Regions from separate parts of the Bacillus sp. AFS031507 genome, predicted to be linked through region 2. Evidence: a T-box and tRNA genes for the amino acid it is inferred to sense, from the RefSeq annotation. Region 2 holds a T-box; the other regions hold tRNA genes.

Region 1 (9,911 bases), on a different contig from region 2:
AAAGAAATGTTGTAAGCGTTCTTATCTACGCGGTGCATTTCTAGCTGGCGGTTCCGTCAATAACCCGGAAACATCTTCGTATCATTTGGAAATTTTTTCGCTCTATAAAGAACATAATGACTCTTTATGCGAATTGATGAATACATTTGGACTAAATAGCAAAACTCTCGAGCGCAAAAAAGGGTATATCACCTATTTAAAAGAAGCGGAAAAGATTACCGAGTTTTTAAATGTTGCAGGTGCCCATAACGCCCTTCTCCGCTTCGAAGACGTAAGGATTGTTCGAGATATGCGGAATTCAGTCAATCGCCTTGTAAACTGTGAGACCGCCAATCTTAATAAAACGATCGGTGCTTCGATTCGGCAGGTAGAGAATATCCGCTATATTAATGCAACGGTCGGGCTGCAAATTTTACCAGAAAAGTTGAGAGAAATTGCCGAACTCCGTTTGAATTATACCGATGTGACCCTTAAGGAATTGGGGGAAATGGTTTCCGGTGGTGCGATCAGTAAATCAGGGATTAATCATCGCTTGAGAAAAATTGATGCGATTGCTGAGAAATTGCGCGCAGGGGATATGGTTACTCGAGGGTAGATAATCCTTTAGTACAATAACAAGATAACATGTGAAAAACATAACATGTATCGAGTAAAGACTAACCTGAAGATAATAATTATGTACAAAGCTCCAAGAAAAATAGAGTAAAAAACCTAGAGGAGGAATTGTGTAATGTTAGTGAAACAAGTGGAAGTAAAATTAAAAACGGGTCTTCAAGCACGACCTGCGGCTCTTTTTGTTCAGGAAGCCAACCGATTTTCTGCGGATATTTTCCTAGAGAAGGATGGCAAGAAAGTAAATGCAAAGAGCATAATGGGCTTAATGAGCTTGGCTGTTGGTTCAGGTGTCATGATTGATATTGTAGCAGATGGCGATGATGAAGCATCTGCTATTGAAGCGTTAGCTGATTTTATCCAAAAAGAACATTGATCTGAAAGAGGACCGGAGCCAATTGGAACCGGTCTTTTTTGTTTTTAATAAAAAAAACAACCGGCTGGATGCCGATTGCTTCTTTGTACTTATTTGTTTTTATTTTTCTCATCTTCGATTAAATTACGAGTGATGATATGGTCGATCAGACCGTATTCTTTTGCACGTTCTGCTGTCATGAAGTTGTCGCGGTCTGTATCTTTGCTGATTACTTCAAGCGACTGTCCAGTCCGTTCTGCTAAAATTCCATTTAATTTTTCGCGAAGGAAAAGGATACGCTTTGCAGCAATTTCGATTTCAGTTGCTTGTCCTTGTGCACCGCCTAGTGGCTGGTGAATCATGACTTCAGCATTTGGAAGCGCATAACGCTTGCCTTTTTCACCTGCTGCTAGCAAGAATGCACCCATGGATGCAGCCATACCGATACAAATAGTTTGTACCTTTGGTTTGATGAATTGCATTGTATCAAAAATAGCCATACCTGCGGTGATGCTGCCGCCTGGGCTGTTGATATATAAAGAAATATCTTTTTCAGGGTTATCCGCTTCAAGGAATAATAATTGTGCTACAATGCTGTTCGCCACATGGTCATCGATCGCACTACCAAGCATAATAATCCGGTCTTTTAACAGACGGGAATAAATGTCATAAGCACGCTCGCCCCGGTTTGTTTGTTCAATAACTGTAGGGATCAAATTCATTTTTCTTCCTCCTTTGATTGTAAAGATAAAAATAATATGTATAGTTATCATACACTGATGGTCAATAAAGGTCAAACAATACCTCTTTAAAAATGTTCGACAACTTTCCCTAATCCAGCATAACCATTTCTGACTATTTTAAACCAATTCTTTGCTTGCAATGTGAAGGAACCTGGCATATAATATGTAAGTCGCAACAATTTAGCGCTCGTGGTGCAACGGATAGCACGTAAGCCTCCGAAGCTTAAAATGTGAGTTCGATTCTCGCCGAGCGCATCATGAAAGCCTCCTGTTTTTTTAAACAGGGGGTTTTTTATTTTGAAAAAAGGTTCTGATTTTCCAATAAAAGGTTAAATGCACAAAACACTTCCAAAATGGCACAAAACCTTTCAAAAATGACACATAAAACGGAAAATCGGCACAAAACCACCGGAAATCGACACAAAACCAAAACTTCATCCCAAAACCACTTCGCTTTATGCCTCAAAAAGGGTTACTTCCATCCTCGAATATCATTTTTCATTCCCGAAATTCCCTCTATCGTGTAAAATAGAAAACAGGGGGGATACGAATGAACTTGAAGGCCGGTTTATGGCAGCAGCAAACATTAAAATTGGCGATGACACAGGAGCTATCACAGGCCATTGCATTGTTGCAGTACTCTGCCCATGAGTTAACTGCTTTTTTAGAAGATAAGGCACTTGAAAATCCCCTATTGCAGGTTGAAAATGGCAATATCAAGCCAATGAATCCGCTCATTGACCGTAATCGTCGCAAACACCAAAAAGCGGAAAAGGACTGGATTGATCAAATAGCTGACAAACCATTTTCGCTTGAAGATTATTTACTGTCTCAATTAAAAATAACGAACTTATCGGTGGAACAATTAAGTGTGATACGCCATCTTATCCAAAATTTAGATGAAAACGGTTACTTTATGGGAGACCTTAGTGAAATCGCCAAAAACCTAAGGGTAATGGAAGATTCAGTTGAAGAATGCTTGGCCATTATCCAAACACTGGAGCCAGCAGGCATCGGGGCAAGAAACCTTCAAGAGTGCCTATTGATGCAAATATATTATCTAAATCCAGATAACGAACTCGCGCAAAACATAATCGGCGATCATTTCATTCCATTCGCCGAAAAGAAGTGGAAGAAAATTGCTAAAGAACTGAAGGTAACCCTTAAGGATATACAAGATGTTTACGATCAAATTCAAACATTGAATCCTAAGCCTGGGGCCATTTTAGGAAAAGAAGCAACCACGTATATTATCCCAGATGCAATCGTTGAGCAATCAAGCGAGGGACTAACCGTACGGATGTCTGATGAATCGCTGCCAAGGATTAGCCTCAATGAGCAGTATTATCATAAATTCAAAGACCAAGACCAACAGGTAAGCCGCTTTCTACAGGATAAACTCCAAGATTACCAGTGGATCCAAAAAAGCATTGAACAGCGTAAAGAGACGCTGACAAGGGTTGTAGCAAAAATCATTGAAAAACAGGCTTCATTTTTCCAAAAAGGGTCACAATACTTAGTGCCGATGACGATGAAGGAAGTTGCTGGAGAACTTGATATCCATGAATCCACCGTCAGCAGAGCAGTCAGGGAAAAGTATGTGCAAACACCGATTGGGACGTTCGCGTTGAAAACATTTTTTACAAGTACCATACAAACCGTTTCAGATGATGAAAATACATCTTCCACACAGGTAAAGAAGAAAATTGCGACTTTAATAGAAAAAGAGAATAAACAAAAACCGCTATCTGATCAAGAAATTGTCGAACATTTAAAAATAGAGGAAGGTATGGTGGTTTCAAGAAGGACGATCGCGAAGTACCGGGATCAATTGGGAATTCCCTCCTCTTCGAAAAGAAAAAGGTTTGAATGAAAGGAACAAAAACGATGGAGCAAACAACAATCACATTATATACAAGGAAAAGCTGCCCGCTATGTGACAAGGCAAAGTCTACTCTTCTAGAGCTAAACAAAGACTGGGAGTTTGCCTTAGAAGAAATTGATATTGAATCCAGTGATGAATTAACCGAACAATACGGTTTAATGATTCCAGTTGTTTATATTGACGGAGTAGAAGCAGGATTCGGTGTAATTAACAAATTTGACATAAGTAACCGTTTGCATGAAAAAAAAACCAATTTTAATAGTTGAAATAGATTTTCACTCCTGTTACAATAAAAAACGTAGCAGGGGTGATTTTTTTTGAATGTAGTGGGACATAATTTGTCTATGGTGGACATTTTGAGACCAACTACATATAATAAAGGAGCATGAGATTCATGCAGTCATTAATCGATATCCAAAAAAGATTATTACCCGACCTCCTGCAGGTCCTACAGAAGAGATATTCTATCCTAAGGTACATTGGTTTTATGCAGCCGGTAGGAAGACGGAGTTTAGCAGTCAGTCTCGGGTATACCGAAAGAGTCCTTCGTGGTGAAGTTGATTTCCTAAGGGAGCAAGATTTAATTTACACGAATAATGTGGGAATGAGTTTAACACCTGAAGGGAAAAATTTGCTTGAAGACTTGGAAGGCTTTATGCGTGAGTTAAAGGGTATTGATGTGATGGAGTTGGAATTGAAGCACAAGCTGGGCATTAAAAAGGTCATCATTGTACCTGGCAATAGTGATGAATCGCCGATGGTAAAAGGTGAGCTTGGCAAGGCAAGTGCTATTTGCATGAAAAAGCTTCTCAGCGGAAAAAATATCATTGCTGTAACTGGCGGTTCAACGATGGCTGCTGTCGCAGAAAGACTATCACCAGAGCTTACCCAAAAGGAATTACTGTTTGTACCAGCAAGAGGCGGAGTAGGCGAGGATGTTCAAAATCAGGCAAATACGATTTGTTCGATTATGTCCAGAAACACCCAATCCAAACATCGAGTGTTCTATGTTCCTGATCAGGTCAGTACAGATATCTACGAATCGCTTATCAGAGAACCTGACATCCATGAAGTATTAAAACTAATTAAATCAGCTAGCATGGTTCTTCATGGAATTGGAGATGCTATCACAATGGCTGAACGGCGAAAAACCAACCCTGAGATTCTAAGTATGCTTGAAAGCAGCAAGGCTGTGGGTGAAGCTTTTGGTTATTATTTTAATGAACAAGGCGAAATTGTTCACAAGGTATTAACGATTGGCCTGCAGTTAGAAGATCTAGTTGGCATTCCAAATGTCATCGCGGTTGCAGGCGGGACTTCCAAGGCTAAGGCCATCAAGGCATACTTAAAACAAGCACCAGCATCGACGATTTTAATCACAGATGAAGGTGCAGCGAGAAAGTTATTAAAAGGGTAAATCCTTTTTAAAAATAAAAAACATCCTTACCCAATTAAAGGAGGAAATTTATCATGTCAGTAAAAGTTGGTATTAATGGATTTGGACGTATCGGTCGTAACGTATTTCGTGCGGCTTTAGGAAATAGCAATGTGGAAATCGTTGCAATTAATGACTTAACTGATGCAAATATGCTTGCACATCTTCTAAAATATGACACTGTTCACGGGACTCTACAAGAAGATGTTACTGTTGATGGCGAATACCTAGTAGTTGGCGGGCACAAAGTGAAAGTTCTTGCAGAACGCGATCCTGCACAATTAGGCTGGGGCGATCTTGGCGTGGACGTAGTTGTTGAATCAACTGGTCGTTTCACAAAACGTGAAGATGCTGCGAAACATCTTGAAGCAGGCGCTAAAAAAGTAATTATCTCTGCACCAGCATCTAACGAAGATATCACAATCGTTATGGGTGTTAATGAAGACAAATATGATGCAAATAACCACCATGTTATTTCAAACGCTTCTTGTACTACAAACTGTCTTGCTCCGTTTGCAAAAGTATTAAATGATACTTTTGGAATCAAACGCGGTATGATGACAACTATTCACTCATACACAAATGACCAACAGATTCTTGACTTGCCGCACAAAGACTACCGTCGTGCACGTGCAGCAGCTGAAAACATGATTCCAACTTCAACTGGTGCTGCAAAAGCAGTTGCTCTTGTTTTACCAGAGCTTAAGGGTAAATTAAACGGTATGGCTATTCGCGTTCCAACACCGAACGTTTCTGTCGTTGACTTAGTAGCAGAATTAGACAGAGAAGTAACAGCTGATGAAGTTAACTCTGCATTAAAAGCAGCTGCTGAAGGCCCATTAAAAGGTATTCTAGCATACAGCGAACTTCCATTAGTTTCAACTGATTACAACGGAGCTAAAGTTTCTTCGACAATCGATGCATTATCAACAATGGTTCTTGAAGGCAACATGGTAAAAGTATTATCTTGGTACGATAACGAAGTTGGTTACTCTAACCGCGTTGTTGACCTTGTTGACTACCTTGCACAAAAAGGACTTTAATATATTGGAACGGACGATGATTGGTTTTCAATCATAAGAAGTTGATCATTACAAAGGTTTTCCAAAGGGGAGCGGGGAGTATATGCCCCCCTCCCCTTTTTTTACTGATTTTAGATAATTCATTTTCTTCATACCAAACTTTCGGAGGTCCTTTATGAATAAGAAAACTCTCAAAGATGTCGATGTAAAAGGTAAACGCGTATTTTGCCGAGTGGATTTTAACGTTCCTATGCAGGATGGTGAAATTACGGACGACACGCGGATTCGTGCGGCATTGCCAACGATTCAATACTTAGTGGAACAAGGTGCGAAAGTGATTTTAGCCAGCCACTTCGGCCGTCCAAAAGGAAAAGTAGTCGAAGAAATGCGCTTAACTCCAGCCGGTGTCAGACTATCTGAACTGCTTGGTAAAGACGTAAAGAAGGCAGATGAAGCCTATGGTGATTCTGTAAACGCGTTGATTGAAACAATGACGGAAGGCGATGTCCTACTGCTTGAAAATGTCCGTTTCTATCCTGGCGAGGAAAAGAATGATCCTGAGTTGGCGAAATCATTTGCCGAGTTAGCTGATGTTTATGTAAACGATGCATTTGGTGCAGCACACCGTGCCCATGCTTCAACTGAAGGTATTGCTCATATTCTGCCAGCTGTTTCAGGTCTTTTGATGGAAAAAGAACTCGATGTACTTGGTAAAGCACTTTCTAATCCTGAACGCCCATTTACAGCGATTATCGGTGGAGCCAAAGTAAAGGATAAGATTGGTGTTATTGAAAATCTTTTAGAATTAGTCGATAACTTAATTATTGGCGGCGGTCTTGCTTATACATTTGTCAAAGCACAGGGCCATGAAGTGGGTAAATCACTGCTTGAAGCAGACAAAATTGATCTGGCAAAATCGTTTATTGAAAAAGCTAAGGCAAAAGGTGTTAATTTCTATATGCCTGTAGATGCTATCGTTGCAGATGATTTCTCAGCAGACGCTAATTCCAAAGTAGTTGCAATTGAGGAAATTCCTGCTGATTGGGAAGCACTTGACATTGGACCGAAAACAGCCGAGATTTATCGTGACGTCATTCAAAAATCAAAACTAGTCATTTGGAATGGACCAATGGGTGTATTTGAAATTGATAAATTTGCTAACGGCACAAAAGCCGTTGCCGAAGCACTTGCTGAAGCAGAAGGTACATATTCAGTTATTGGCGGCGGAGACTCAGCAGCAGCTGTTGAAAAATTCAATTTAGCAGACAAAATGAGCCACATCTCCACAGGAGGCGGCGCTTCCCTTGAATTTATGGAAGGTAAAGCACTGCCAGGAGTCGTAGCTTTAAACGATAAATAATTTTTTTAGAAAGAAAGTATAAGTTTTTGAACGAAGAATACTATCTAGCTCCAGCACCGAGTGTCTAGTGGACTTCGCTCTTCTTCCTACGATAAGTCAACATCGGATCGCAGTCGCTCTCCGTGTTTCTTTATCTCAGTCGAAGCGCTCCAGTCCATACGCCGCTAAACGGGCGCTTGCGCTTTAATTATGAAAGGATGTGCCAGTATGCGTAAACCAATCATTGCAGGTAACTGGAAAATGAACAAAACACTTGCTGAAGCAAAAACCTTTGCAGAGGAAGTAAAAGGACTTGTACCTGCTCCAGAAAAAATGGAATCCGTTATTTGTGCGCCTGCTTTATTTTTACAAAGTCTTGTCGAAGTCACACAAGGCAGCAATGTGAAAATTGGAGCTCAAAACATGCACTTTGAAGAAAGCGGAGCATTTACAGGTGAAATCAGCCCGAAAGCACTTGCTGACCTTGAAGTTCAATATATTATTATCGGACACTCAGAACGCCGGGAAATGTTCAATGAAACAGATGAATCTGTAAACAAGAAAGCTCTCGCAGCCTTTAAATATAATTTAACTCCGATCGTATGCTGTGGTGAAACACTAGAACAGCGTGAAAAAGGTGAAACGAACCAATTAGTTGGAGACCAAGTTGCGAAAGCATTAACTGGTTTAACAGATGATCAAGTGAAGCAAACGGTTATTGCCTACGAACCGATTTGGGCGATTGGAACTGGTAAATCTTCCACTTCAGCCGATGCAAATGAAGTTTGTGCCCATATCCGTCAAGTAGTTGCACAACAATTCTCACAAGACGTTGCCGATGCGGTAAGAATTCAATATGGCGGCAGTGTCAAACCAGAAAATATTAAAGAATACATGGCACAACCAGATATTGATGGTGCATTAGTAGGCGGAGCCAGCCTTGAAGCACAATCCTTCTTACAATTACTGGAGGCAGGCAGCTATGAGTAAATCTCCAGTTGCTCTCATCATCCTTGATGGTTTTGGATGCAGAGGCGAAACAAAAGGGAATGCGGTCGCACAATCGAAAAAACCTAATTTTGATCGGTTTTGGAGCGAGTATCCACATTCTCATTTAACAGCTTCAGGTGAGGCAGTCGGTCTTCCAGAAGGTCAAATGGGTAACTCAGAGGTTGGTCACTTGAACATTGGTGCCGGTCGAATTGTTTACCAAAGCTTAACACGAGTGAATATTGCCATTCGTGAAGGTGAATTTGAAAAAAATGAAACCTTTACAGGTGCTATGGAGCACGTGAAGAAAAATGGAACAGCCCTTCATTTATTCGGTTTATTGTCAGACGGCGGTGTTCACAGCCATATTCAACATATGTTTGCTCTGCTGAAACTGGCAAAAGAAGAAGGCGTCGAAAAGGTATACGTGCATGCATTCCTTGACGGCCGCGATGTCGGTCAGAAAACAGCAGCTAAATTTATTCAACAGACACTGGATAAAATGAAGGAATACGGTGTGGGTGAATTTGCTACGATTTCAGGGAGATACTACTCTATGGACCGTGATAAGCGCTGGGAGCGTGTCGAGAAATCTTACCGTTCCATGGTCTACGGTGATGGCCCTACCTATACGAATCCATTAGAAGTGGTTGAGGATTCTTATTCTCATGGAATTTTTGACGAATTCGTCATCCCATCTGTCATCACAAAAGAAGATGGCCAGCCGGTTGCAACGATTAAGGACAATGATGCTGTTATTTTCTATAACTTCCGTCCGGACCGGGCAATTCAGATATCTAATACATTTACAAATGAAGACTTCCGCTCCTTTGACCGTGGGCCGAAGCATCCGAAAGATTTATTCTTCGTGTGCTTAACCCACTTCAGTGAATCAGTGGATGGCTATGTCGCCTTTAAACCGACGAACTTAGACAACACCATTGGTGAAGTCTTATCGCAAAATAATATGAAGCAATTAAGAATTGCCGAAACCGAGAAATACCCGCATGTCACGTTCTTTATGAGCGGCGGACGTGAAGAAAAGTTCCCTGGTGAAGAGCGGATCTTAATCAACTCTCCGAAGGTGGCTACCTATGATCTTCAACCTGAAATGAGTGCTTACGAAGTGACTGACGCACTCCTAAAAGAAATTCAGGCGGACAAGTTTGATGCTATTTTACTTAATTTCGCGAATCCAGACATGGTGGGGCATTCAGGCATGCTTGAGCCAACGATTAAAGCGATTGAAACCGTCGATGAATGTTTAGGAAAAATCGTTGATTTAATTCTTGAAAAAGGCGGATCTGTGATTATCACTGCTGACCATGGGAATGCTGATGAAGTGATCACACCTGAAGGCGAGCCAATGACAGCACATACGACAAATCCAGTGCCGGTAATTGTGACAAAACAAGGAATTCAATTGCGAGATGGCGGTATCCTTGGGGATTTGGCGCCAACTATGTTAGACTTATTAGGTCTTGAAAAGCCAGCCGAAATGACTGGGACATCATTAATAAAGTAAACGAA
Region 2 (9,911 bases):
GACGCTCTAAAGGATCTTTCTTTTTCTATTAAACCAGGAGAAATTGTCGGTTACATAGGTCCGAATGGAGCGGGGAAGTCCACCACAATAAAAATTATGAGCGGGATCTTGGTGCCTGACACCGGGAATTGCACGATCATGGGTTATACACCATGGAAAGACCGGGTGCATTATGTCCAAAATATTGGAGTTGTTTTCGGTCAGCGCTCACAGCTATGGTGGGATGTTCCGGTAATGGATTCCTTCGAACTCTTAAAAGACATCTACAAGGTTCCCCAGAAAGAATATCAAACTACGATTAATCTACTCATCGAAACGCTAGAACTGAAAAACATAATCAATTCACCCGTCCGACAATTAAGCTTAGGGCAGCGGATGCGCTGTGAAATAGCAGCTTCTCTCCTACATAATCCGAACATCTTATTTTTAGACGAACCAACCATCGGCCTTGATGCTGCTTCTAAAATAGCTGTCCGCCAATTCATCAAAACGATCAACAAGGAAAAGGGAGTCACCGTCATCCTGACCACGCACGATATGAATGATATCGAAGCGTTGGCTGGCAGGGTTCTTTTAATCGGAAAGGGGAGCTTATTGTACGACGGCAGTTTAGAGGAATTAAGAAAACAATTTGGTTCCCAGAAAACAATCACTGCTGATTTCCGCAAAAATGTAAATCCCATCGAGATCCCACATGCAAACGTGCTTTCATGGTCGCCGGAACGGGTCATCCTCAGCATTAATACGGAGCAGGTTAAAACATCGGAAATCATTACTCAGTTGTCCGATAAGCTTGAGTTGATTGATGTTTCGATTGAATCCCAACCGATTGAGGAAACGATACTCCAGCTTTATAAGGAGTACCGAATATGAGAGTGTATCTATCTGTTTTGAAGCTGCGGTTAAACATTGGCATGCAGTACCGGACTGCCGCATTGGCAGGAGTAGCTACTCAATTTTTCTGGGGTTTTATCTCAATTATGGTATTTGAAGCATTTTACGAATTTGCAACGAAAACTCCTCCTATTTCCTTAAAGGAATTAATCACCTACATTTGGCTGCAACAGGCCTTTCTTGTGTTCGTTACCGTCTGGTTTCGCGATAACGAGCTATTTGATTTGATAACAAGTGGTAATATTGCTTACGAACTATGCCGGCCATGTGAGCTCTATGGTTATTGGTATGCCAAGCTTCTGGCGCAGCGGCTGTCCAGTGCCTTCTTGCGCTGCTTTCCGATTCTAATTGTTTCATTCTTCTTGCCAAAACCATACAAGATGACACTGCCGCCAAGTTTACCTGCATTTCTATTATTCACATGCTCATTACTACTAGGATTACTTCTCTTAGTAGCGATCTCGATGTTCTTATATATATCCGTATTTGTGACCTTGTCCCCAATGGGATCGCTATTAATATTTGGTGTCCTCGGCGAATTTTTTGCTGGATTAATCATTCCTGTACCGCTTATGCCGGACTGGCTTCAAAAAATAGCTAATGTCCTGCCGTTTCGCTGGACGGCGGATTTCCCGTTCAGGGTTTACTCAGAACATATCCCACCGCATGACGCCATCATCGGTATCATCATCCAATTGATTTATATTGTGGGTCTTGTCTGGCTAGGGAGGTCGGCACTAAATAGAGTATTGAAGAAAGTTGTCGTCCAAGGAGGTTAACCAAAAATGAGAATATATTTTAAATACTTATTGATTCTCTTTAAATCACAAATGCAATACCGGACATCGTTTTGGCTATTATCGCTGGGCCAATTTTTTATTCCTTTTTCGATCTTTGCAGGTCTATACTTCTTATTCGAACGGTTTGGGCAAATAAAAGGATGGCAATTCTTTGAGGTAGCACTTTGCTTCGGGATCATTCATATGGCGTTTGCGCTGAGTGAATGCTTTGCCCGCGGTTTTGATGCTTTTTCCAGCTTGGTTCGGAATGGTGAATTTGATCGATTACTCGTTCGCCCTCGCAGTACGTTTATTCAAGTACTCGGGTCCAAATTCGAGTTTACGAGAGTCGGCCGGCTCCTTCAAAGTACGATTGTATTGGTCTGGGCCCTAATCCATCTCAAAATAGAATGGAGTATGGTAAAAGCAGTCACACTAATGCTGATGATTGTTAGCGGTGTGCTTATTTTTACAGGCATCTACATCTTGGCGGCCACCCTGTGTTTTTGGACGATTGAAGGACTTGAGGTGGTTAACATTTTTACCGATGGCGGGAGAGAAATGGCGCAATACCCATTAAATATTTATCAAAAGTGGGTAGCCCGTTTTTTTACCTTTGTAATCCCGTTTGGGACCGTGAATTACTTGCCGCTTCTTTATATTCTTGGAAAGAACAGTGGGAACGTCCTCCTATATATACTGATTCCTGTAGCTGGCAGCTTGTTTATCCTCCCGTGTCTCCTTGTCTGGCAGTTTGGTGTAAAACATTATCGCTCCACAGGTTCCTAAATCAAAAGCTGAGTTCTTATCTAATCCGGAACTCGGCTTTACTTTTGACCTATTTGGAAACCAAACCTATCTTATGGTATATTTAAGTAAATGACTGAAAAACTGAAATGGTCAGTAGGGGTGTGGACATGGCAACAGATAGAAGAAAGATGATTGTAGAAGCGGCAACAAAGTCTTTTTCATTATTTGGCTATAAAGCAACAACGATGGATCAAGTCGCAAAACTGGCCAATGTAGGCAAAGGGACGATTTATACCTTTTTTAAAAACAAAGAAGAATTATTCGAAGAGATAATTTCCACTTTGGTCAAAGAAATGATTGCTGAGGCAGAATTCGTCATCGAACCAGAGTTACTCTTCACAGAAAACGTGCACCGGGCACTTTATCGTTTATTAGAGTTTCGCGCTCAGCACCAACTGATGATTAAACTGGTGCAAGAGGAAGCGGAAATGGGGACTCTAGCGGTTTCGGAAATGCTGCAGCATGTTGAGGATGAAATCATTGCCTATTTAAGGCAGAAAATTGACACGGCTATCACGAAAGGGGCAATCCCACCGAACGACACCGAAATTACCAGCTTTCTTCTTTTAAAAATGTATATTGCCCTAGTTTCAGACTGGGAAAGAAATCATCAGCCGCTGAGCTCGGAACAAATTGCGGAAATCATGAAAGTATTTTTAGTAAAAGGTCTATCCAAATAAAAAAAGACTTGTGCGTACCTCTATACAAGTCTTTTAATTAATCGGTGCGTCACTAAGTGGCGCTACCGATTTCTTATTTTAAAAGATAAATATTTTTTGAAGCAGTGGCAATTTTTTGCCTATTCTTATTACTGCTTCCTGTGAGTTCTTCCATTAAACTTAAAAATGTTCCAAAAAGGTAATTAACCACGGAACCGGCAAGTATTCCAAATCCTAGTGCAGTTAAGAAATAAGTAGTATTGTAACCGTTTACAAATTGACCTAACAAAATAAGAATGAGCCCTAGACTGCTTCCAAAGATAGCTGTTTTCTTAAATGTAAAAATACTCTTTAAGTGTTTTTCCTGCATCACCATCAACTCCCTTGTAAGAATATTCTATCAATTGTCACAAAATTGTCAAACTTTTTTTAAAAATTTTGCTCTTTTAAACTTAGCTGTTGATTTCCTCTCAATGCGCTTCGCTTTCCGCGGGTACTAACCGCCTCCTCGGCGCTAACCGCCTCCTCGGCGCTACGCGCCTTCCGCTCCAATCAACGTAGGCTTTAAAATCAACAATGCCCTTTAACACAGCCTATAAATAAAAAAGGAGACCTAACAAATTAGGCCCCAGGTATTACTTTTTCTTCGCTAAGTTTTCTTGTGCCATTTTGACCAACTCACGGACCATGCTGCCGCCCAGCCTGCCGCCAACCTTACCGGCCTGTTCAGACGTGAGCTGACCATTATAGCCCTTCTTCAATGGAACACCCACTTCTTCTGCTGCTTCAAATTTCGCATCCTCAGGGTTCTCAGTATTCGCGACCTTCGCTTTCAACACATCCAAGCCATTGCGCGCCTCGGGGACAAGGATTTTATTTCTTCTTCTCGCCATAAAAAATCCCTCCTTTAGTTGTAGGATTACCTGAATGTAAAAAATAATCAACAATCACTGGAAAAATCCATTTTAATCCAGTATAATACGGATAATAAATTCGGATAAAATCAATGATAAAGAGAGTAGTTATCTATGATGTACCAGCGATTCAGGGGTGGTGGGAGCCTGAAACAGAACAGATAATGAAGCGCACTTTTGAGATGTGTACCTGAACTCGAGTAAGGTATGCCGGAGGATCCTCCGTTACAAAGGAAAGCTGGTTCTTTTGAACAATTAGAGTGGTACCGCGGGATAATAAACTCTCGTCTCTTTTAGTAGAGACGGGAGTTTTTTGTTTTTTTAGAGATAAAAGGAGGTATTAAAGATGAATTTTAAGCAGGAGCTTGCTGCCATTTTACATGAATTACTGGACCAAGAGATTTCACAAACCAATCTGGAACTGATGATTGAAAAACCTAAGAATCAGGAGCTCGGAGATTTAGCCTTTCCTTGTTTTACACTAGCGAAGCTAAAGAGAAAATCCCCCAATCTAATGGCTGAGGAGTTAAGTAAGAAGATTAACTCTCCCATTTTTGAAAAAGTAGAAGTGGTTGGAGCCTATCTTAATTTCTTCCTAAACAAAAAGACTGCTTCTGAAAAAGTAGTGAATGAAATCATCTCGCAAAAAGGGAAGTATGGTGCGCTTACGTTTGGGGATGGCGGTGCTGTCACCATAGACATGTCCTCCCCTAATATTGCTAAACCCTTTTCAATGGGGCATTTGCGGTCAACGGTGATTGGCAACTCGCTCGCATTAATTGTCGAGAAATGTGGTTACAAGCCGATTAAAATCAATCATCTCGGTGACTGGGGGACACAGTTCGGGAAGCTGATCACTGCCTATCAATTATGGGGAGATGCCGAAAAGGTCAAGCAGAATCCGATTAAAGAGCTATTAACCCTGTATATAAAATTTCACAAAGAAGCGGAGACGAATCCAAGCCTTGAAGACCAAGGGCGCAGCTGGTTTAAAAGGCTAGAAGACGGAGACGAACAAGCATTAAAACTCTGGAAATGGTTTCGTGATGAGTCATTAAAAGAGTTTTCGCGAATATATCAGTTAATGAATGTCGAATTTGACTCTTATGCCGGCGAAGCCTTTTATAATGACAAAATGGAGCGTGTCGTCAAGCTTCTTGAAGAAAAACAGCTATTGGTCGAATCCGAGCAGGCACAGGTGGTCGAGCTCACCGAAGAACAGCTGCCGCCATGCCTGATCAAAAAATCTGATGGGGCAACGCTGTATGCGACCCGAGATTTAGCGGCGGCTCTTTATCGCCAGGAGGAATACCAATTTGTCCTATCCCTATATGTGGTTGGCCATGAACAAAGCCTCCACTTCAAACAGTTAATGGCTGTGTTAGCAAATATGGGCTACGATTGGTCGAAACAAATGCATCATATTCCATTCGGATTGATGCTAAAAGATGGAAAGAAAATGTCCACGCGAAAAGGCAAGGTAGTTTTATTAGAAGAGGTCTTAAATGAATCAATTGCGATGGCGAGGCATAATATTGAAGTGAAAAATCCAAATCTCACAAACAAAGAGGATGTGGCTAAACAGGTCGGTGTTGGAGCAGTAATTTTCCATGACTTAAAGAACAATCGAATGAATGATATTGAATTTTCGTTAGAAGAGATGCTCCGCTTCGAAGGAGAGACAGGTCCCTATGTACAATACACCTATGCTCGTGCCTGTTCTATTTTACGAAAGGCGGATGTAAATGCGGAGTTAGGTGCGTTAACCTACGAAAATACTTGGGAGAAGGAGTGGAAGATAACCAGCCTTTTAATGGAATTTTCGCCAGCCATTAAAAGAGCTTGTATAAACTTTGACCCGTCCCAAGTGGCTAAATATGTTATTGATCTAGCACAAGCCTTCAATAAATATTATGCAGAGGTAAAAATCCTCGAAGACACTCCAGAACAGCAGGCACGGTTAGCGCTTGTCTATGCAGTAACGGAAGTTTTGAAAGAAGGATTATGTTTATTAGGGTTACAAGCTCCAGCTGAAATGTAAAAGGTATTAGTTTAGTAATCGGGTGCTATCGTATAAAATATAGCTATACAGTGAAAAGGGAGGCAAAGTGGGATGAGTGAATTATTATTTAAGCATTATGATTTAGCAAGGGATAGGTTTGTTAAAAGTGTTGATGCATTAGAAGAGGGGATTGCTGATGTTCAGCCGGAAGGGTTTAACAATACCATCCACTGGCATGTTGGCCATGTCTTAACTGTTGCCGAGCAATTTATGTTTGGCTTCCCGAAAAAATCAACCCAGCTGCCAGCAAACTATATGGAGTTATTTGCCTCTGGGACTAGTCCAGCTGCTTGGGACGGAGATGTTCCTCAGCTGCAGGATTTGGTCGTGCAGCTGCAAGAACAAGTGGCAAGGATTAAAGAAATTCCAGCGGAGAGTTTTAACCAAAGGCTTAAAACACCATTCCTTGGTCAGGAAACGTTTGGTGAACTAACAAATTTTGCGATTTTCCATGAGAGTATTCATTTAGGACAAATTCAGGCAATGAAACGTGTCATTAATGCAGCGGTAAAATAGTTTTTTGAAAAAAGCTACTGTAAAAGCATGGAGACTAAATAATGGCTCCATGCCTTTTTGTTTGACGAATAGTGGTAAAAATAAATATTATATGCCCTCAACTTATAATTTTCTTCATAATCATGCTATTTAGGATAAGACTAAGTAGTAATATTAATTTTAATCGACATTACATGAAGAATTTGGTACTTCTTCAAAAGAAACACTTCATATTAACTACAGTCTTGTGTTAAAATCAATCGGTAATTCTACTTCTAATGTGGTGGGTGAATCAGGTGCTCTCTTCTTTTAAGAGATTCTTAATCGGCCGGCCGTTAAAATCAACGGCACTAGGCGAACAAAAATTAAACATTTTGAAGGCGTTAGCGATTCTCTCTTCCGATGCCTTATCATCTGTAGCTTACGGAACTGAACAAATTCTAATTGTGTTAGCAACGGTAAGCGTCATTGCCTATTGGTATTCGGTTCCGATTGCAGTTGGAGTATTATTTCTATTAGCGGCGCTAATCCTTTCCTATCGGCAAATTATCTATTCCTACCCGCATGGCGGTGGGGCCTATATTGTTTCGAAAGAGAACATCGGTGAGAAAGCGGGATTAATTGCCGGGGGATCCCTTTTGGTCGATTACATATTGACGGTGGCAGTAAGTGTTTCTGCTGGTACGGATGCGATTACGTCAGCCTTTCCAACCTTACATGAGCATACCGTCGGGATTGCGTGTGTTCTGGTAGTTCTGATTACAATTCTTAATCTACGCGGTTTAACAGAATCAGCGTCAATCTTAGCTTATCCGGTCTATTTGTTTGTTGTTGCCTTGTTCATTTTAATTGGTGTGGGTCTCTTTAAAATCATGACTGGCCATGTATCACCGACTGTTCAGCATGCACCAATTGGGGCGCCTGTTCAAGGGATTACGCTTTTCTTGCTGCTTCGCGCCTTTGCGTCGGGATGCTCGGCATTAACTGGGGTAGAAGCCATATCGAATGCGATCCCAAGTTTTAAAGATCCGGCACCAAAGAATGCGGCCAAAACATTAGTATTAATGGGGACGCTTCTTGCGTTGTTATTTACGGGTATTACTTTCCTAGCTTATTATTACGGTATATCGCCAAGGCATGACGAAACGGTCGTCTCGCAAATTGCCAAAGAAACCTTCGGGCGTAATTATCTTTACTTTTTTGTCCAAGGAACAACCGCCCTTATTTTAGTTCTGGCAGCTAATACTGGATATTCTGCTTTTCCTTTATTAGCGTATGCACTTGCCAAGGATAAGTATATGCCAAGAATGTTTACGATTAGGGGGGACAGGCTCGGGTATTCGAACGGGATTGTTTCCTTAGGAGTAGCCTCCATCTTGCTTATTATCTTCTCTAAAGGTCAAACAGAGCACTTAATCCCGCTTTATGCGGTTGGTGTATTTATTCCGTTCACCTTATCTCAAACGGGAATGATTATTAAATGGTTACGGGAAAAACCGGCCGGATGGGTTGCTAAACTTAGTGCCAATTTAATTGGCGCGCTCATCACCTTAGCTGTGTTAATTATTTTCTTCCTGACGAAATTTAGTCAAGTATGGTTTGTGGTGATCTTCTTACCAATAATCGTTTTTGCCTTCAAACGAATTAATTATCATTATGAAGCGGTGGGGGAACAATTGAGGATTCATCCCGACCATCCAGCGCTACCGATTGAGGGAAATGTCATTATTGTACCTGTTGCAGGGATTACGAAAGTGGTTGAAAACTCAATAAATTATGCGAAATCATTAACTGACCAAATCTTTGCTGTTTATGTGTCGTTTGACCGTGAGGATGAAAAGCGATTTGAAGAAAAATGGCAGCAATGGCAGCCGGATGTCAGGCTCGTTACCTTACAATCACATTATCGAAGTGTGCTTATTCCCTTATCGAAATTTATTGATACTGTAGAAAAAAAGGCGGAGGAAAATAATTATCGTGTAACGGTTTTGATTCCGCAGTTTATTACCAAAAAGAGTTGGCATAATATCCTGCACAATCAATCAAGTTTATTAATTCGTACCTATCTTATTTTTAAAAAGAGGGTTATTGTGTCCACACTGCCATTTCATTTTAAAAAGTAAAAGGTGGGTGGGATATGGATTTTTTGGTCGAAAATAAATGGATCATACTAGTCAGTCTTGAAGTATTAGCGTGGTCATCGACAATCTTTATGTTATATGCCAGGTATGGTTTGAAATCAAGCTTCTGGTTTAAGATAGCAACGGTATTATTTGCGCTAACAGGGGTAATTCCACAGGTGTTAATGGGGATCGTAAACTTTATAGCAACCAAGAAAGTCGACCTCTTCACGTTAATCATTGTTTTACTCATTTTATATGGATTTACGCTTGGGAGAAACCATGTGAAAAGGCTTGATACATGGGCACAAAGGAAATTCTCAGCAAGGAAAAACCACCGGGATTAATCGGTGGTTTTCTTTGTTTTTTTGATTAAAAAATAGATCGCCCCTAGAACAATGGCTCCGATGATGGCCGGCATCACATAGGGGTGTGCGTATTCTTTAATATGTGCCCAGTTACTGCCTAGGACTTTACCTAGGTATAGAAACAGAATGGTCCAGGGGATAATGGCTGCCACAGTGTAGAGAGTAAATTTAGTTGCTGACATTTTGGCAATGCCCGCCGGAATGGAAATCGCGTGTCTGACAACTGGAATGAACCTTGCGGAGAAAATCACTCCAGCACCATATTTTTCAAACCATTGTTCAGCTATATCGATATGATTCTTTTTAATAAGGACATATTTTCCGTATTTTTCTAAGAAAGGTCTGCCCCCGTAGTAACCCGCCCAATATAAAAATAACTGGGCGAGCGTTCCGCCGATCGTCCCGGCAATCACTGCCCCGATAAAATTAAGATGCCCCTGTGAAATCATATACCCGCCATAACCCAAGACGATTTCACTTGGAATAATCTCTATCATTAATCCTAAGGCAATGCCGAAATATCCTAATTGTGATAAGAACTCCAAAATATTATTAATAAAGTCTGTCATAATCCACCTTCACTTATTAAAAAATAATCAGTCTAACTTAATAATTTTATAACAGTTTGTCTCATAATGATATAAATATGGTGTTTATCATTGAGACATTCAAAATTCATGGAAATTTTGAAAGGTCTACCTTACTTAACGATTCACTTCAAAAAAGGTTTCATTTTTTCTACAAATACTTTAAAAACATGGTTGCAATCCCAAAGTAGGTAAGCAATGAAAAAATGTCATTCAAGGTGGT
Region 3 (9,911 bases), on a different contig from region 2:
CCTTAGGCATGAAGCTTTGTAGCCCGTTCTAGATGTTTTCCTTTACTGTATTAAAGCTTTAAAGCTTATAAGAAAATAGTACCATATTTGTTTATTATTAAGAATGAGAAAATTTCGACAATATACGCAATTTTGAATTAATATGCTGAAAAGATTTACATTGGATTTTTTTTATCTACATACAGAACGTTCGTTCGTGTATAATGATAGCGAAGGAGTTGACCGTAATGACGATAAAAGATCGCGGTTTAATTAAATGGAATGCAACGTCCTTTATGCCGCAAGTATTCGAGCAGCAGCGCGAAATGTTCAAGGATCAAGAACGCCAGCCATGGCCGTTGCTAAGCGAATTCGATACGGAGGAGTTTGACCAGCGGATAGACTACGCGATAGAGTTCAAATTAGCGGTGAGGCTTACGGTATGGGAGGACGGCATTACTACGAAGATGACCGGACATATACATCACGTGGATCCTATTACGCATCAGCTACGCATTGAAATTAAAGTCGGAGAGTTTGAGCGGGTGGCGTTCGATAGTGTTGTCGGAGTTAAGGTCGTTGATTGATTGCTTTGCGTCACCTTAACCGGTGGCGTTTTTATTTGTACAAAAATTAAAGAAAGCCCTATGTTCAGGGCCCAATTGTCGTGTAAAGTATCGATAATTAATTCTTAGAGTTTTCCTCAATTTTATGAATATACACGACACCGCTCGTTACAACTGAACCATTTGTTTCACCGCAATGGGGGCAATTTATATACTCACGCTCTCTGCCTCCAGGGACATTCATTTCCGTAACTTGGAAATAAAACTCTTTTTCACATTTTTTGCAGTTCATCAAAAGACATCCCTCCGTGTACTTTTATTAGTAACTCAAAGTATACATTCGGCAAGTTGTAAGCGTTTTCCTTCTTAATATTATTCATTTGACGGAATTATAGAGGACATTACGAGTATACCTACCTGGGGTATATAATAAAAGGAACACGGTAGCAAGAAGCGCCCGGCGAAGACGACCGTCAATAAACTTACGTTTCATACGGTTCTAGCTCCTTCTGTAATTCAGCCGCAAGTGTCCTACGTTCACCAGTCTACGTCCTACAGCGTCAAAAACCACGTCCTACAGACTACAAAAAAAAACGCCATGTCACCGCATTGTCACCGTATTGATTGACGGATGACAAATCGCGATACATAGCGCTTTAATAACGATGATGTCCCAGAGAGGATTCGAACCTCCGACCTACAGTTTAGGAAACTGTTGCTCTATCCTACTGAGCTACTGAGACAAATCAAATAGGAACGTTATTTATTATAATTTGTTAATTCTAAAAGGTCAATAAAAAGTTGAGATTATTGAATTGGCAGGTCTCTCGCCACTTCGGTTTTTTTTGCAGTCTTCTCACGGAAAATCAACCAGACGATTATACTAAGCCCAATTAATAGACCTTCTAGCGATAAAATGTACCATGGATAAGGTCCTAAAACATCTAATAAACTCGCACTGTCCGGTTTATGACTTAAGAACATATAATTTCCGTCCACCAGCTTATTGATCAACATAATAATCGGCATTAACACATTCAAAAAGATACATAATTTTAATACTGACCATATCGTCGGTCGGTATCCCTTTGCCCATGTAAAATAAAGCGGCACCCAGATTTCCATCAAATGTGTATAAAAGAAATGGAAAAACCGAAAATGCGGGAAGTCATAATTTAATGATGGGGTTAATAACGCCTGAGATGCGCCTAATAATGCTGTGAATAATAAAATCTCATAGATTATTTTTTTCTTAGTTAGCAATAAAATGACGGTTAATATCAGACTGATGCTGCACAATTCTAATGGGATAGCGTGACTTACATCCCAACGTCCATTCACAATCATCCAAAAATGATAAGTCAATTCCATAATGATTAGCGAAATAGCGACCCCGATTTCAGTCCGTCTCCATTCATTAGCCTTCAATTTATCCCTAAACAGGAACAGGCAGACTGAAACTAATAGTAAGATAGAGATAATAACAAAGTGACTTGCAGAAAACATATCAAAATCAAAGTTTTTGTTACTGCGGCCAAACACTCCATCCATATTACCACCACCCCTGTATACAATATTCAAAACAATTATCAATTGTAAATTAATGCTAGTTTTACTTTAATAATTATATTCTATGGGATTTGCTTTTACTCCTCTTAAGAAATTTTAATTATTTCCTTTTTGATTATGATTAGGTTTTTTCTTCCTAATAAAGTCTTCTCGAATTATGGTATAATAATTTGTCGAAGAAAATCGAAAGACTTTATTTAGTGGAGGTCATTATGGCTGCATATACGCCGATGATACAGCAATACTTAACAATTAAGGCAGATTACCAAGATGCCTTTTTATTTTTTCGTTTAGGCGATTTTTATGAAATGTTTTTTGACGATGCGATTAGAGCTTCGCAAGAATTAGAAATAACTTTAACGAGCAGACAAGGTGGAAGCGATGACCGGATTCCGATGTGCGGCGTTCCCTACCATGCAGCACCGAACTATATTGAACAACTTATTTCAAAAGGCTATAAAGTGGCCATTTGTGAGCAAGTTGAAGACCCGAAACTGACCAAAGGGATGGTAAAAAGGGAAGTTGTCCAATTGATCACACCGGGAACAGTGATGGAGGGCAAGGGATTAAATGATAAAGAGAATAACTATATTGCCTCGATCACAAGCTTTGATGACCAAACCTATGGTTTTGCCTACAATGATATCTCAACCGGCGAAAGCCGGGTTACGTTATTATCAAATAATTTTGACGAAGTTTTAAATGAGTTAGCCGTATTAAGTGCAAAGGAAGTCGTTGTCTCTAGCAGTTTTGACGGAGAACTACAAAAAAAACTTCGTGAACGCGATGTATTAGCGATTTCGTTTGAAGATAATAGTTCAATAGATATCAATTATTCTCATTTACTTCAAGATTTGAATCAAGAAAAATTAAAGCAATCCATCGCAAGACTTTTTAACTATTTATACCGGTCACAAAAAAGAAGTTTGGACCATCTTCAGCCAGTTACTACCTATCAAATCCATCAATATATGAAAATTGATTACTATTCAAAGCGCAATCTTGAACTTACGGAAACGATTCGTTCCAAAGGAAAGAAAGGTTCATTATTATGGCTCCTGGATGAGACGATGACCGCAATGGGCGGCAGGATGTTAAAACACTGGATCGACCGACCGTTAATCAATCAGAATGAAATTGAATCACGTCAAACCATCGTAGAAGTCCTGATGTCTTATTATTTCGAGCGTCAGGAACTTCGTGAAAAGCTGAAAGAAGTTTACGATTTAGAACGATTAGCGGGAAGAGTAGCTTTTGGCAATATTAATGCCCGTGATTTGGTCCAATTAAAGCGTTCATTAATGCAGATCCCTTATTTGAAACAAATCCTTGCAGGCATGCAAAATGAAAAGGTGAGCCAAATTGCCGATCTTCTTGACCCGTGTGAAGAGATCACAGATCTATTGGAGCAGTCGATTGTTGAAAATCCACCGCTTTCCTTAAAAGAAGGCAATATGATTCGTGATGGATATAATGCTCAGCTCGATCAATATCGTGATGCCAGCCGGAACGGGAAAACGTGGATTGCCCAACTTGAACGTGAGGAGCGCGAGAAAACAGGTATTAAATCGTTGAAAGTTGGCTATAATCGTGTATTTGGTTACTATATTGAGATTACGCGGGCGAATCTGCATCTTTTAACAGAAGGTCAGTATGAACGGAAGCAAACCTTATCGAACGCAGAAAGGTTTATTACTCCAGATTTAAAGGAAAAAGAAGCATTAATTTTACAAGCTGAAGAAAAATGCGGTGAGCTTGAATATGAGTTGTTTACCGAAATTCGCGAAATTGTGAAGGAACAAATCCCGCGCCTACAGGCCTTGGCAAAAACGATTAGTGAGCTTGATGTCTTGCAGTGTTTTGCTCAAGTAAGTGAAGACCGGCACTATATAAAACCGCAGTTTTCTATGGAAGGCCGTGTCGTTGTAAAGGAAGGCCGCCATCCAGTCGTTGAAAAGGTATTAAACGCCCAGGAATATGTTCCGAATGATTGCTTCATGGACAGCGAGCGCGAAGTCATGTTGATCACGGGTCCGAACATGTCAGGGAAAAGTACGTACATGCGCCAAATCGCGTTAATCTCGATATTAGCCCAAATTGGCTGTAATGTTCCGGCCACAGAAGCGGTTCTGCCGATTTTTGACCAAATATTTACCCGCATCGGTGCCGCTGACGATTTGATCTCAGGACAAAGTACCTTTATGGTTGAAATGTTGGAAGCCAAAAATGCGATTTCAAATGCGACACAAAACAGCTTAATTTTGTTTGACGAAATTGGGCGCGGTACATCTACTTATGATGGAATGGCACTTGCTCAAGCCATCATTGAATATATTCACACCCAGATTGGGGCAAAGACTCTATTCTCCACCCATTATCATGAATTAACGGTTTTAGAGGAAGAACTGGATAAGTTAAAAAACATTCACGTCAGTGCGATTGAACATAATGGAAAAGTTGTTTTCCTTCATAAAATTAAAGAAGGACCGGCTGATAAGAGCTACGGGATTCATGTTGCCCAGCTTGCAGGGCTGCCGTCAGAATTAATCAGCCGTGCCAATGAAATATTAACCGCACTCGAGCAGTCTGATATCCAACCAGACAAGCCAAAAAAAGATGTGGTAAAAGTAGTGGAAGTAGTGGAGGTACAAGAACAACCTGCCCAACTATCTTTCTTTGATGAACCAAAAGAAGTGAAAAAGCAAGATCTGTCTTCGAAGGAGAAAAGAGTCATAGAGAAAATGAAGGAACTTGATATATTGGATTTAACACCACTTCAGGCGATCAACCTGTTGTACGAGCTTCAGAAAAAGTTAAAGTAGGGGGTGAATCCGAATGGGTAAAATTATTCAATTAGATGATGCCTTATCTAATAAAATCGCGGCCGGGGAAGTAGTCGAACGGCCTGCCTCTGTTGTAAAAGAGTTGGTTGAAAATTCGATTGATGCCGGAAGCACCGTGATTGAAATTGAGGTAGAAGAAGCGGGACTCGCCAAAATCCGCATTACTGATAATGGAAATGGCATCGAGGAAGAGGATGTTTTACTCGCCTTTCAACGTCATGCCACATCCAAAATCAAAAATGAAAATGATTTGTTCCGTATCCGGACTCTCGGGTTCCGTGGAGAAGCCCTGCCAAGTGTTGCCTCGGTTTCAAGGCTCGAGATGAAGACTTCTACAGGTGAAGGTGCCGGAAATCGATTGGTGATTGAAGGCGGCAAAGTTGAAACGTTTGAAAAAGCATCAAGCAGGCGCGGGACCGATATCTCGATTACTGATTTATTTTTCAACACACCTGCCCGTTTAAAATATATGAAGACGATTCATACAGAGCTTGGAAATATTACAGATGTAGTGAATCGACTGGCCCTTTCTCATCCGGAGGTGGCCTTCCGCCTGATACACAATGATCGCAAACTGCTGCAAACGAATGGTAATGGGGATGTTCGTCAGGTTCTGGCATCGATCTACGGTATGGGGATCGCCAAGCAGTTAGTTCCAATCACCGGACAATCGCTGGATTATAAAATTAATGGATTTGCTTCGATGCCTGAGGTAACGAGAGCCTCAAGAAACTATATTTCGACAATGATTAATGGACGATTTATAAAGAACTATCCATTAGCCAAGGCAATTCAAGAAGGCTATCATACCTTGCTTCCGATCGGCAGGTTCCCGATTGTGCTCCTTAATATTGAAATGGACCCTTTACTCGTTGATGTCAATGTTCACCCCTCGAAAATGGAGGTCCGCATTAGTAAAGAAGCGGAACTGAATGAGCTTGTCACTTCGATTATAAAAGAAGCGTTTAAATCAAAGATCCTTATCCCGACAGCATATACAGCAGTGAAAAAGGATGTACCGAAGGAAGAACAAACTTCATTGGTTCTGGATGAAGGTACAAGACCGGCAACTGATGAGAAAGAGTTTGAATGGAAACAACCAGTTGCAGCTGCAACTATCCAGGAGAACCGTCCATGGCTGGAAGTGCCTGTTGAGACACCTTTTAAAAAATTACCGAGTTTCCAGCGTGATGAAGCGACAGGTGGAAGAGACAGTTGGCAATCTATTAATCCATTTAGTGAATCAGATGATGAACCAGATGACAGTAATAAAGTGATTGTACCTAATGTGAATCCTATTGAGACAGGAAATGTTTCGGTCGAGAGCAGAGTTCCACGGCTATATCCGATTGGACAAATGCATGGAACCTACATTTTTGCTCAAAATGAAAATGGCCTTTATATCATTGATCAGCATGCGGCCCAGGAACGGTTGAAGTATGAGTATTTCCGGGAGAAAGTTGGGCAAGTCCAATCAGAACTGCAGGAAATGCTTGTGCCATTAACCTTTGAATACTCGACGGATGAATTTTTGAAAATAAATGAATACCAAAGTGAGCTTGAAAAGGTCGGGGTGTTTCTTGAGGAATTTGGACTAAATAGTTTTATTGTCCGTTCTCATCCACAGTGGTTCCCAAAAGGGGAAGAAAAACAAATCATAGAAGACATGATTGAACAGCTTTTATTGATGAAAAAGGTGGATATTAAGAAACTACGTGAAGAAGCAGCGATTATGATGAGCTGCAAGGCATCCATAAAAGCAAATCGACATTTACGAAATGATGAGATTCAAGCACTCCTTGATGATTTGAGGAAAGCATCTGATCCATTTACTTGTCCGCACGGCAGACCGATTATTGTGCATTATTCGGTTTATGAAATGGAGAAAATGTTTAAACGGGTTATGTAACTAAGAAGAACGTTCCTATTTTATTAGGAGCGTTCTTTTATTTTGAGTGTTGGTTAAGTGATTTTATTGAAAAGATGGATGGCTCTACGTGCCCGAAACCGAGGGGAAATAAAGAATCGGGTAACGTAGACATGCTATTCATGACAACCCAAAAGAAAAAAGCTGCAGAAAAGGATTTTTCTGCAGCTTTGATATTACTATTAATTTGAGTGCAATCTCTGGAAATGATCTTGCCGCCAAAGTTGCTTATTTCACAGCTACTGGGAGCTTGCTCATATACATTAGGGCCTTTCCAGTTCCTATGGCTACCGATTCTAGAGGGTTTGGGGCAAGCTGGACAGGAACAACTATCTCTTCACTTAGCCATGCCTCCATGCCATTCAATAATGCTCCACCGCCAGTCAGAATTACACCCCTGTCGACAATGTCTCCACTGAGCTCTGCTGGGCAATCCTCTAGGGTTGCACGAATGGCTTCTAAAATATGCAATAGTGCTTCCTTGATCGCCACACGAATTTCATAGGATGAAAGTTTAATCGTTTTTGGCAGTCCAGTTAAAAGGTCACGACCGCGGACATCCATGAAACGTTCTTCATGGTCAATGAGAGCAAAACCAATTTCCATTTTGATGTTTTCCGCAGTTCTTTCACCAATTAGGATATTATATTCTTTCCGAACATGTTGAATAATGTCTTCATCGAGGCGGTCACCGCCAATTTTAATCGAATGGCATGCAACTACCCCGCCAAAGGAAATAATCGCTACTTCAGTATTGCCGCCGCCAATATCCACTACCACATTGGCAACTGGTTCATCGACGGGTAATCCAGCACCAATTGCGGCAGCAACTGGTTCCTCAATTAAGCTGATTTTTTTTGCCCCCGCCTGTCTTACTGCATCTTGAATCGCTCTTCTTTCCACACTTGTGGAACCAGATGGAATACTAACAACGACATTTGGTTTACGCACAGCAAAACCAATCTTTTTGGATGCATTGCGCATAATGTGTTTTAGCAATTCAGTGGTTACATCATAATCTGCTATTACGCCATCCTTCATGGGACGAATGGCGACGATTTTTTCTGGTGTCTTTCCTATCATTTCCTTTGCTTCTGTACCAACAGCTACAACATTTTTTGTCACTGTATCAATCGCCACAACAGAAGGCTCATTAATAACGATTCCTTTATTTTTACTATAAACTAGTATATTTGCAGTTCCTAAATCAATACCAATATCAAAAGTAGATAACATATTATTTCACCTAATTTCCCTATTTTTCATTCAAAATAAGCTACGCGTTAGTCTACCATAAATTTGGGGGTAGAAAGCCTTTTGTAAATGAACCGTTATCCTTTTGTAAATTAACATGAAAATTATTCCTATTTGGGAAGAAAAATGGATAAAATAAATTCATGTCCAATTAACGGCATAGAAATGAACTTTTATGTATATAATAGTTTGATGTTCTACTGCTTTTAAAAATTATGATACGATAAAGGGGTGGAAGTGGAATCATAAACCTGCTTTCACTGAAAATGGGATAAGGCAGTGTGAAAATATTGGATTCAAAACAAAAATTATTAGTGATCATTGGACCAACCGCCGTCGGAAAAACAAAGTTAAGTATCGACATGGCTAAACGCTATAATGGTGAAATTATCAGCGGAGATTCTATGCAAATCTATCGTGGCATGGATATTGGGACGGCAAAAATCAAAAAGGATGAAATGGAAGGTATTCCTCACTATCTGATTGATATTAAAGAGCCTTTTGAAAATTTTTCCGTTGCTGAATTTCAACTCCTTGTTCGGGCTAAAATAGGTGATATTGCTAAAAAGGGAAAGCTGCCCATAATTGTCGGTGGAACAGGGTTGTACATACAGTCCGTCATATATGATTATCAATTTTCTGATGTATCAGGCGATGAGACTTATCGTCTTAAGCTAGAGGAAAGAGCCCAGAAAATAGGGAATGAGGCACTATATAAAGAATTGTTGGAGGTGGATCCAGGTAGTGCTTCACAAATCCATCCAAATAATGTAAGAAGAGTCATTCGCGCACTTGAAATCTTCCATCTTACAGGTAAGACGATGCAAGAATTCCAAAGCACTCAACAACCAGATCTTTTGTACAATACAGCAATGGTTGGTTTATCGATGGAACGCGAGAAACTTTATGAGCGCATTAATTATCGAGTGGATTTAATGATGCAGGAAGGGCTTATCGAGGAAGTAAAAGGTTTGTATCAAAGGGGTTTGCGCGATTGTCAATCGATCCAAGCAATTGGCTACAAAGAAATGTATGCCTATTTAGAAGGTATTGTACCTTTAGAAGCGGCTATTGAGAATTTAAAACAAAATTCAAGAAGATACGCAAAACGGCAATTAACTTGGTTTCGGAACAAAATGGAGGTATCATGGTTTGATATGACCAATGTGGAGGACACCTCAAAAAAAATAACGGAAATTTCACGTTGTGTTGAAGGAAAGCTTAAAGTAAAATCGAATACATATTAGTAGAGATAAAAGAGGAGGAAATATAAATGAAAACAACAATCAATATTCAGGACCAATTTTTAAACCAGTGCCGCAAAGATAACATACATGTTACCGTCTTTTTACTTAACGGTTTTCAATTAAGAGGCCAAATTAAGGGCTTTGATAATTTTACAGTTCTTTTTGAATCAGAAGGAAAGCAACAATTAGTATATAAGCATGCAATTTCAACTTTTGCACCGCAAAGAAACGTGCAGCTTGAACTGGATAACCAATAAGTCATTTTTAGAAGCCCAAACATTGGGCTTTTTTTATTTATATTGCTCTGTTAAAGCTCATTGTTGATATTGGCACCATGTTGATTGGAGATGAAATCGAAGCGCCTGAAGCTGAAATCAACATGGAAATTTAACATTGCTATTTATTTTAAAAAACTTTTTTAATGAAATTCAGGGAGTTTGAATACATATAAAATGAAGGATTATGCATTCCTTTGTACAAATAATCAGTTCAGAATGTAAATTCTGAGTGGCCATAAAAACGCATC

Evidence for each region. The T-box of region 2 lies ahead of argS (arginine--tRNA ligase). A T-box ahead of a tRNA ligase gene usually reads a tRNA of that ligase, here a tRNA-Arg.
Region 1: it encodes a tRNA-Arg, which carries the amino acid that the T-box ahead of argS (arginine--tRNA ligase) is inferred to sense. The anticodon was not compared.
Region 3: it encodes a tRNA-Arg, which carries the amino acid that the T-box ahead of argS (arginine--tRNA ligase) is inferred to sense. The anticodon was not compared.

The regions. Positions count from the first base shown of each region.
Region 1 is NZ_NUOW01000002.1:294,732-304,642, reverse strand. It holds gene whiA (DNA-binding protein WhiA) at 1-595, shown strand, start outside; gene COE25_RS03420 (HPr family phosphocarrier protein) at 731-988, shown strand; gene clpP (ATP-dependent Clp endopeptidase proteolytic subunit ClpP) at 1,078-1,689, opposite strand; tRNA gene COE25_RS03410 (tRNA-Arg) at 1,894-1,965, shown strand; gene rpoN (RNA polymerase factor sigma-54) at 2,261-3,583, shown strand; gene COE25_RS03400 (glutaredoxin family protein) at 3,598-3,861, shown strand; gene COE25_RS03395 (sugar-binding transcriptional regulator) at 3,990-5,012, shown strand; gene gap (type I glyceraldehyde-3-phosphate dehydrogenase) at 5,066-6,073, shown strand; gene COE25_RS03385 (phosphoglycerate kinase) at 6,228-7,412, shown strand; gene tpiA (triose-phosphate isomerase) at 7,620-8,381, shown strand; gene gpmI (2,3-bisphosphoglycerate-independent phosphoglycerate mutase) at 8,374-9,906, shown strand.
Region 2 is NZ_NUOW01000033.1:19,924-29,834, reverse strand. It holds gene COE25_RS24870 (ABC transporter ATP-binding protein) at 1-873, shown strand, start outside; gene COE25_RS24865 (ABC transporter permease) at 870-1,673, shown strand; gene COE25_RS24860 (ABC transporter permease) at 1,680-2,462, shown strand; gene COE25_RS24855 (TetR/AcrR family transcriptional regulator) at 2,591-3,163, shown strand; gene COE25_RS24850 (hypothetical protein) at 3,237-3,512, opposite strand; gene COE25_RS24845 (alpha/beta-type small acid-soluble spore protein) at 3,778-4,035, opposite strand; T-box leader at 4,140-4,351, shown strand; gene argS (arginine--tRNA ligase) at 4,403-6,097, shown strand; gene COE25_RS24835 (DinB family protein) at 6,170-6,634, shown strand; gene COE25_RS24830 (APC family permease) at 6,910-8,736, shown strand; gene COE25_RS24825 (hypothetical protein) at 8,751-9,080, shown strand; gene uptA (undecaprenyl phosphate transporter UptA) at 9,077-9,670, opposite strand; gene mgtE (magnesium transporter) at 9,840-9,911, opposite strand, start outside.
Region 3 is NZ_NUOW01000013.1:24,743-34,653, reverse strand. It holds gene COE25_RS12835 (YolD-like family protein) at 228-566, shown strand; gene COE25_RS30745 (hypothetical protein) at 664-840, opposite strand; tRNA gene COE25_RS12830 (tRNA-Arg) at 1,215-1,288, opposite strand; gene COE25_RS12825 (YwaF family protein) at 1,353-2,096, opposite strand; gene mutS (DNA mismatch repair protein MutS) at 2,327-4,936, shown strand; gene mutL (DNA mismatch repair endonuclease MutL) at 4,950-6,866, shown strand; gene mreBH (rod-share determining protein MreBH) at 7,113-8,120, opposite strand; gene miaA (tRNA (adenosine(37)-N6)-dimethylallyltransferase MiaA) at 8,429-9,385, shown strand; gene hfq (RNA chaperone Hfq) at 9,412-9,642, shown strand.